DNA from 4 places in the Halomonas sp. CKK8 genome. Region 4 is predicted to be linked to each of the others. Evidence: riboswitches for the same ligand, from Rfam matches in the RefSeq annotation. Region 4 holds a riboswitch; each other region holds the start of a gene.
What was found. Region 4 has a riboswitch for thiamine pyrophosphate ahead of thiM (hydroxyethylthiazole kinase). Riboswitches for the same ligand answer to the same signal wherever they lie in the genome.
Positions count from the first base shown of each region.

Region 1: another riboswitch for thiamine pyrophosphate. It lies ahead of P8934_RS02800 (sodium:solute symporter); the one in region 4 lies ahead of thiM (hydroxyethylthiazole kinase).
Region 2: another riboswitch for thiamine pyrophosphate. It lies ahead of thiC (phosphomethylpyrimidine synthase ThiC); the one in region 4 lies ahead of thiM (hydroxyethylthiazole kinase).
Region 3: another riboswitch for thiamine pyrophosphate. It lies ahead of thiO (glycine oxidase ThiO); the one in region 4 lies ahead of thiM (hydroxyethylthiazole kinase).

Region 1 covers NZ_CP121193.1:578,933-581,128, reverse strand. Annotated here, with positions in the region: partial or broken gene P8934_RS02800 (sodium:solute symporter) at 1-1,212, opposite strand, end outside; TPP riboswitch at 1,202-1,321, opposite strand; gene P8934_RS02795 (ATP-dependent zinc protease) at 1,608-2,171, shown strand.
Region 2 covers NZ_CP121193.1:2,816,175-2,818,370, reverse strand. Annotated here, with positions in the region: gene thiC (phosphomethylpyrimidine synthase ThiC) at 1-1,185, opposite strand, end outside; TPP riboswitch at 1,265-1,376, opposite strand; gene tenA (thiaminase II) at 1,463-2,131, opposite strand.
Region 3 covers NZ_CP121193.1:1,723,304-1,725,499, forward strand. Annotated here, with positions in the region: gene thiS (sulfur carrier protein ThiS) at 1-86, opposite strand, end outside; gene thiO (glycine oxidase ThiO) at 83-1,180, opposite strand; TPP riboswitch at 1,244-1,366, opposite strand; gene P8934_RS08315 (hypothetical protein) at 1,440-1,745, opposite strand; gene argF (ornithine carbamoyltransferase) at 1,867-2,196, opposite strand, start outside.
Region 4 covers NZ_CP121193.1:3,713,812-3,716,007, forward strand. Annotated here, with positions in the region: gene P8934_RS17575 (hypothetical protein) at 2-280, shown strand; gene P8934_RS17580 (glycosyltransferase) at 485-1,273, shown strand; TPP riboswitch at 1,317-1,417, shown strand; gene thiM (hydroxyethylthiazole kinase) at 1,456-2,196, shown strand, end outside.

The DNA of each region.
Region 1 (2,196 bases), 860 kb from region 4:
CGACCATGCCTGCCACGCCGCCGGCCACCGCGGCCAGGGGGCTCATCCGCGACCAGAGGCCCAGCAGCACCGGCACCACGATGGCCGCACAGAGCAGGTCGGCGATCAGGAAAAGCCGCAGCACCGAGAGCCCCTGCAGCGCTATGCCCACCACCGGCACCATCAGCGCCACCGTGACCCAGCGTGCCGCGCCGAGGGAGAGCCCGCGCCGGCCGGAACCTGCCACCACCAGCGAGGCGAGGCCGTTCTGCAGGGTATCCACGCTGGAGGCGACCAGGGTCACCGCCAGCACCAGCGCCGGCAGGGCCAGCCAGCCCGGCGCCTCGGCGAGCAGCGCGAAGAAGGGGATCGGCGGCTCGCCCAGCGCCACGCCGGCCATGGCCGCCAGCATGCCGAGGCCGCCGACCACCATGACCACCAGCACGGTGATGCCGCCGCCCAGCCAGGCGCCGCGACCCAGGGCGCGGTCGTCGCGCGCCGCCCAGACGCGCTGCCAGTAGCCCTGATGGAAGAGGTTGGCCGCGGTGACCGCGATCACCAGGGTCAGCGCCACGGCGAGGGCGCTGCCGGTGGGGATCGACGGCAGTGCGGCGTCCACCGGCATCGCGGGCAGGCGCATCAGCGCCACGCTACCGACCAGGGCCAGCAGCGCGATCAGTAGCCAGGCCTGCCAGCGGTCGGTGGCGAGGCTCGCCCTCAGGCCGCCCACCGCCGTGTAGAGCAGCGTGGAGACCGCCACGCCGATGACCACCAGCGCCGGCGGCACCTCCGAGAGCAGCGCGGTGATGGCACCGATGGCCGTCAACTCCGCCGCCAGGAAGCAGGCCATATACAGCACCGAGACCAGCGACACCCAGCGCCGTACCCCGGCGCCATAGCAGGCCTCGGCGAACTCGCCGATGCTGCGCCCTCGGGCAGGTGGCGGCGGATCGCCGGGCCATAGAGCCCGAGCACGATGAACGGCAGCGCCGAGCCGATGGCATAGCCGGCCAGCGCCAGCGGGCCGACGAAGGCCCCGATCTCGGGGGGCGCGAAGAGGATCCAGGCCCCCATCCCGGAGGCCAGGAAGGAGAGGCCCAGCGACTGGGCCCCCTGGGAGTTGCGCGCGGTGACATAGTCGTCGAGGGGGCCATCGGCCCGGCGGGCCCGGAGGCCCAGGAAGGCAAAGCACAGCAGCGCCGCGCCGAGCACGGCAGACGTCAGGTAGGGCATGTCGCACTTCCTCCGCCGGTATGAACCGGATCAGGTTCCAGGGTCAGCGCCATGCGCTCTCTCAGCCTCGGCCGACGCTCTCGGCAACGGGACTCCCCTGGCGACAAGTGAATGGATTGTGGGATCGCGCCTCGCATCGTGGCCTGGCGGGCCGATAGCGGCGGGATCGAGGGACATCATAGCGCCGCCCTCCCCTGGCGACCACCCGGGCCCGATTCCCGTGGGCATGCCGGCGGCACCGGGCAAGCGGCCCCGGAGGTCTCGCGCGAGGGACGCCTCTCGGCGATGACGGAACTCCGTTTCCTCGATGACGGTCGCAGGGCGAGTCCATGGATCATGGACGCATTGCCATTCGCATCACCGACATCATCCACGTGTAGTCAGGGAGGAAACGCATGCACAGATCGATCCGAGGAACACTGCTGGCCTTGCTCGGCGCCGGGCTGCTGGGGAGTGCCGCCCAGGCAGCCGAACCCGACACCTATGGCTGGGTCGAGAAGGGCACCATCGAGCCCTGGGGCACGGAGGTCAAGGTGAAGCTGGACACCGGTGCCCTGACGTCGTCGATGCAGGCCGAGGAGATCGAGGCCTTCGAGCGCGACGGCGAGGACTGGGTGCGATTCACTACCGAGCTGGAGGACGAGGCGACGAACGAAGTCGTCTCGAAGACCTTCGAGCGGCCGGTGTTTCGCGACCTGCGGGTGAGAGGTGCCGGCGGGGTGGAGAGCCGGCCCGTGGTGCTGATGACGCTCTGCATGGGGGAGACGCTTCGCGAGGAGCAGTTCAGCCTGGAGGATCGCGACGACATGAATTACCCGGTATTGCTCGGGCGACGCACGATCCAGGACCTGGGCAGTGTCGAGACGACCGGCACCTTCATGCATGAGCCCGAATGCAACGATGATTCGCCCCTCAAGTCACACTCCGGGAAGGAATATGACGAGGATATCGGCGTATGACGGGCCCCGCCGGGGCTATCGCCGC
Region 2 (2,196 bases), 900 kb from region 4:
CACCGAGCCCGGGCGCAGGCCGTCGCCCAGCGAGAAGGCCACGTCGTAGCGCTGGCAGATCTCGCAGATCTCCTCGAAGTGGGTGTAGAGGAAGCTCTCCCGGTGATGGAAGAGGCACCACTTGGCCATGATCGAGCCGCCCCGGGAGACGATGCCGGTGACCCGCTTGGCGGTCAGCGGCACATAGCGCAGCAGCACGCCGGCATGGATGGTGAAGTAGTCCACGCCCTGCTCGGCCTGCTCGATCAGGGTGTCGCGGAACACCTCCCAGGTCAGGTCCTCGGCGACGCCGTTCACCTTCTCCAGCGCCTGGTAGATCGGCACGGTGCCGATCGGCACCGGGGCGTTGCGAATGATCCACTCGCGGGTCTCGTGGATGTTCTGCCCGGTGGAGAGGTCCATGACGGTGTCCGAGCCCCAGCGGATGCCCCAGGTCATCTTGTCGACCTCGTCCTCGATGGAGGAGGTCACCGCCGAGTTGCCCAGGTTGCCGTTGATCTTCACCAGGAAATTGCGGCCGATGATCATCGGCTCGGATTCCGGGTGGTTGATGTTGCAGGGGATGATGGCCCGGCCGGCTGCCACTTCCTGGCGGACGAACTCCGGGGTGATTTCCTCGGGGAGCTTGGCGCCGAAGCCCTGGCCCGGGTGCTGGTGGCCGAGGATACGCTCGACCTCCTCGGTTCCCAGGGCTTGTCGACGCTGATTTTCCCGGATGGCGATAAATTCCATCTCCGGGGTGATGATCCCCTGGCGGGCATAATGGAGCTGGGTGACGTTGTGGCCCTCCTTGGCGCGCCGCGGCGAGCGGGTCAGGTCGAAGCGCAACTGGGCGAGCGTGGGGTCATTGGCGCGGCGCCGGCCGTACTCGGAGCTGGGCCCATCGAGGAACTCGGTGTCGTCGCGCGCCTCGATCCAGGCGCGGCGCAGCTCGGGCAGGCCCTTTCGCAGGTCGACCTCGGCATCCGGGTCGGTGTAGGGGCCGGAGGTGTCGTAGACCAGCAGCGGCGGGTTCTGCTCATCGGCGCCGGAGGTCCTGGTGGGCGAGAGCGATATCTCGCGGAAGGGCACGCGGATGTCCGGGCGCGAGCCCTCGACGTAGACCTTGCGCGAGCCGGGCAACGGCTGGACGGCGGCCGCGTCGACGCGGGCGGTCTCGGCGAGGAAGTGGGCGGTCTTGCTCATGGTGTTCTCCCTTGGATTGTCGGGGTCTTGTCAGGGAGGACACAGGCGGGAAGGACAGGGGCTGCGGCGTCAGGGGGCACACGGCCTGTCGCTTGATCCCTACGCTGGTCCTAGCCAGTTCAGGTTCAACGGGATCCATGCTCGAATGCGCATGATCTCAGCCGTCTTCAACGGCACCCCGTCAAGCGAGTGGTCGGGCGACCTTTCGGTCACCAGTGTGGTGCTGCCCGCTGGCATGACCAGATCCAGCGGGCGGGTGGCAATGGGGGCCAGTGCCTCAGCTGGCGAGCTCCAGCCCCATCTGCCAGAAGTCGATCTCCAGTCGCGTGGCATCGCGGAACACGCTGCAGAGCTCCGCGAAGCGGCGCGGTGTCACCTCCGCCAGGCGGGTATCGAGCCACTCGAGCTCGGCATGCATGGCGGCCTGGAAGTCGTCGCTCTCGTACATGGCGATCCAGGCGTCATAGGGGTTGGCGTCGCCTCGCACGGTGAAGGACTGGGCATTCAACCAGTTGGCGATCTCGCCGTAGCCCACCAGGCAGGGGGCCAGCGCCACGTGCAGGTCGAGCAGGTCGCCGCGGTGGCCGGTGTCGAGCACGTAGCGGGTGTAGGCGAGGGTCGCGCGGGCCTCGGGCAGGGCGGCGAGGTCGGCCTCGCTGATGCCCCATTCCCGGCAGTAGCCCACGTGCAGGTCGAGCTCCACGTCGAGGATCGCCCTGAGCCCCTCGTGGGCCTGGCGCAGGTCCTCCAGGGTGCGACTCTTGTAGCCGGCCAGCGCATAGGCGCGGGCGAAGTGTATCAGGAAGAGGTAGTCCTGCTGCAGGTAGTGGCGGAAGGCGCGCTCGTCGAGGGTGGCGTCGCCCAGGCCGCATACGAACGGGTGCTCGATATAGGCGCGCCAGTCGTCCTGGCAGGCGGTGGTGAGATCACTGAAGCGGTAGCCCATCTTGCCTCCGGTAGCGGTATCGATCCGGAGCATGGGCGAGGGAGGGGTGGCCGGACAGCGGCGCC
Region 3 (2,196 bases), 2.0 Mb from region 4:
TGCCACGCCTGCAGGGCGTCCGTGAGCGGCGTGCCGGCGGGAAGGCGGACGGCCTCGTCGTTGAGGCGCAGAGTGATCTCGTTCATGCAGCATTCTCCTGCGGCGGGCGTGCCGCCAGAGTGTCGGCGAAGGGCCGTTCGCCGTGGCCGCGGATCCCGGCCAGCAGGTGGCAGACCACGGCCGGGGCCAGCAGGTAGCCGTGCCGGAACAGGCCGTTGGCGGTGACCAGCCCCTCCCGGTGGGTGACATGGGGCAGGTTGTCGAGGAAGGCGGGGCGCAGGTTGACCCCCTGCTCCAGGATGCGCGCCTCGGCGAAGGCCGGGGACAGGGTATAGAGGGCGCTGCCCAGCTCCAGCGAGGACTGCAGCGACACCGGCGAGCGGTCCTCGCTCTCGATCTGGGTGGCGCCGATGACGAAGCGATGCCCCGGCTTGGGGACCACATAGAGCTGGTAGCGGGGATGCATCAGCCGTACCGGGCGCGAGAGCCGGATCTCGTCGGTCTGCACGTGCAGGGTCTCGCCGCGCACGCCGCGCAGGCTAGGGTGACGCGGCCGGGCGCCCGTGCCGCGACAGTCGATGACCAGATCGAAGCCCCGGCGGCCGTCGGCGGTGATGACCTCGCCGGGGAAGGTTTCCACCGGGCAGTGGGCGCGGCACTCCCCGCCCAGGGCGCGAATCTCGTCGAGCAGGCGGGTGAGCAGGGCCCGGTTGTCCAGGTGGGCCTCGTCCGGCAGGTAGAGGCCCTGCTGGAAGCCGGGGGCCAGGTCGGGCTCCAGCCGGTGGATCTCTCGGGCGTCGAGGGGCTGGCAGGGGGCGTTGCCGCCCAGCGCGTGGTCGAGGTCGCGGCGGAACTGGGTGAGCTCGCCCAGGTCCTGAGGGTGCGCCACCATCAGGCTGCCGTGCTGCTGCCACAGCGATGAGGCGTCGAGGGCCTGGAGCCACCGCGGCCACTGGGTCAGGGCGAAACGGCCCATGTCATGGACGCAGCGCTCGGAGACGGCCGTCTCGCAGAGCGGCGCGACCATGCCGGCGGCGGTCCAGGCGGCAGCCGGTGGGGCGTCCAGGTCCCCGGCGTCATAGAGGGTGACGGCGTGACCGTCGGCGAGCAGTTGCCAGGCGACCAGGCGCCCCAGCAGGCCGGCCCCGGCGACGGCGACGTGATCGGTGGTGGTTGTCAAGATAGCGGCCATCCAGCAGGAGACATGGCTGACCAGGCGGGAAGGCGACAGGGGGCAGGCAGGCGTGACATGCCGCTTGTTCCCTCCGCAGGCATCAACCTGATCAGGTTCAACGGGTTCGGCCGTACCGATCTCAGCCCCCGTGCACGGCTTGCTGCGCGTACCGGGGCTCCCCGACAAGTCCTGCCAACTTAACCAAAGATGCCCGGGCACGCAATCTCGTCGCGTGCCCGGGCATCGAGGGAGCATCCTGTCCGGTTCAGGCGCAGTCGGCGGCCCCCTCGCCGAACATGTCGAACAGCAGCTCGCGGCCGAGGTCGGTCAGCACGAAGCGCTGCTGGTCGTTCCAGGTGGCCGCCCGGCTGGTCTCGAGGACGTGCTGGCAGGGTGCCCAGTCGCGGTCGGCTTCGCCGAGTGCCTCGAGGGCGTGGCGGTCGAGGCCGCGGTGGGGAACGGTGACCGTCTCGAGGACGTGCCCCTGGCGATAGAGCAGGGCGGCCATGTTGGAGAGGCACTGGCGCAGGCTGCGCTGCATGCCGGTGGTGCTGGGGGTGTCATGTCTCATGCTGCCGCATCTCCTGAAGGATTCTGCTGCAGCGCATTATACATGCGACGAAGGTCGATGTCATACCAAGGTCTAAGATGCCCCCGCCCGGGAATCCTGCCCGCCGGGCGGGGCGCGTCCCTCAGCCCTCCACGCGTCCCAGCAGCAGGAACTCGATCAGCGCCTTCTGGGCATGCAGGCGATTGCCGGCCTCCTGCCAGACCACGGCGCGCGGGTCATCGAGCAGGGTCGTGCTGATCTCCTCGCCGCGGTGGGCGGGCAGGCAGTGCAGGAAGAGCACGTCGTCCTTCGCCCGGTCGAGCATCGCCTCGCTCACCTGGAAGCCGGCGAAATCGGCCTGGCGCCTGGCCTGCTCCTCTTCCTGGCCCATGGAGGCCCAGACGTCGGTGGTCACCAGGTCGGCTTCCGCCACGGCCTGCTGGGGATCGCGCACGATAGTCACCCGCTCGCC
Region 4 (2,196 bases):
CATGAACCGGAGCGCGACGATAGTACTCGATACCACGCCCGCCACCGGGAACCGTGCCATCCTGCCGCTGATGCTCGCCGGCCTGGCGCTGCTGGCGCTGAACGTGCTGGCCGCCGTCTGGGAGCCCATCGCGTTTCCGCTGGGGCTGGTCACGCTCGGCACCATGGCACTCGCCCTGTTCTGCCCGAGCCGCTGGCAGGGGGAGGACGACATGGATACCCTCAACAGCCTGGTACTGGCCAGCCTGATCACCCTGGTTGGCTTCCAGGTGATGGGCTGAGGCAAGCGTCAGGCGTCACAACATGCGGACAGCACGCGAAGAGACTGCGGCAGGACACTGCGCCGCATGGCATGCGGCCACGCAGGAAGGTGCCTCCGACCAGCAGGTCGCCAGGTGGGTGTTGCGCTTGCTCCGGATGACGGTAACGATACGCAGCGCAACGCCTCAGGAATTCGCGCTGGCCCCAACCCGACAGGCACCCCCATGAATCCACTGCATAGAGTGATGGCGAGTCGTCTGATCAAGCTTGCTGCCAACCTGCTCAAGCTTGCATGTTACGCCTTTCATTTCGCCTTCCCCGACAAGCGTTTTACCCTACCGACCAGGGCCGGCCCCTGGATTCGTAGCCGGCACCCGGCCGCCATTCCCCGGATCCTCTGGCAGACCAACTTCACCGACCGCGTGACCCTGCCGGTCTACCTGAACTACCTGTTCAACCGTTGCATGGCACCCGGCTTCGAGTATCGCTTCATGATCACCGAAGCTCGAGCCGACTTCATCAGGCAGCACTATTCCGGACGCATCTACAGGAACTACTCCCGACTGCGAATCGGTGCGGCCCAGGCAGACTTCTGGCGTGTCCTGGTACTGCAGGCTCATGGCGGTGTCTATCTGGATATCGACGCCCACCTGACCTGGCCGTTAGGCCGCCTGCTCGGGCCCGACCGATCGTCACTGTTCATCCGCACCAAGCGCGAAAGCCTCAACAACTTTTTCATCGCCAGTGCCCCGAACAGCCCGCACCTGAAGGCGGTCATCCAGGCGATCGACACCAATATCGAGGAAAATACGATCAAGGGCGTCTTCGACATGACAGGCCCCGGCGTCTTCAACCGGGTACTGGATGTCCACCGACTGGACACGGTGCTCTATCGCTACGCCTGTATCCAAGGCAGCTTCACCAATGAGCACTTCCAGTACCTCGACAAGCCACAGGGGAAATGGACCCGCGAACAGAAGCACGCCTCCGTGGTCCGCGAAGATAGCCCTTGACCCCACCGGCTTTACAGGCGCGTGGCCGGTATGGATAGTGGACACCTGACGACAGGGGCGCCGCGGCGACATCGCCACGGCTGAGACGCACCCTCGGAACCTGACCCGGATAATGCCGGCGTAGGGAGTCGTGCGATCCCGGACCTGCCGCCGCGCCGCACCTCCCGCGCCGGGGAGGCCCCATGCTTGCCATCGATCCCGCCGCGCACCTAGCCCGGGTGCGCGAGACCAGCCCGCTGGTCCACAACATCACCAACCATGTGGCCATGAACAGCATGGCCAACGTGCTGCTGGCCATCGGCGCCTCGCCGGCCATGGTCCATGCCCGTGAGGAGGCCGCCGAGTTCACCGCGCTGGCCGGCGCCCTGACGATCAACATCGGCACCCTCTCGCCCCACTGGGTCGAGGCCATGGAGGCCTCCGCCCTGGCCGTCGGGGAGACGGGGCGGCCCTGGGTGCTGGACCCGGTGGCGGTGGGCGCCACGCGCTATCGCCGCGAGACCGGCGCGCGACTGCTGGCGCTCGCGCCGGACGTGATCCGTGGCAACGCCTCGGAGATCATCGCCCTGGCGGGGCAGGCCGGCGGCGGACGCGGCGTGGACAGCACCGACCCGGCCGAGGCGGCCCGCGACGCCGCCACCCGGCTGGCCCGCCAGACGGATGGGGTGGTCGCGGTGACCGGCGAGGTGGACCTGGTCACCGATGGCCGGCGCCTCGCCCGCCTCGAGGGCGGCCACCCGCTGATGCCCCGGGTCACCACCCTCGGCTGCGCGCTGACCGGTGTGGTGGCGGCCTTCCTGGCCGGCGCCGAGGACCCCTTCGAGGCGACGGTGGCGGCGCTGGCCTGCTACGCCGTGGCCGGGGAGCTGGCCGGCGAGGCGGCGCGTGGCCCCGGCAGCTTCGCGGTGGCCTTCCTCGATGCC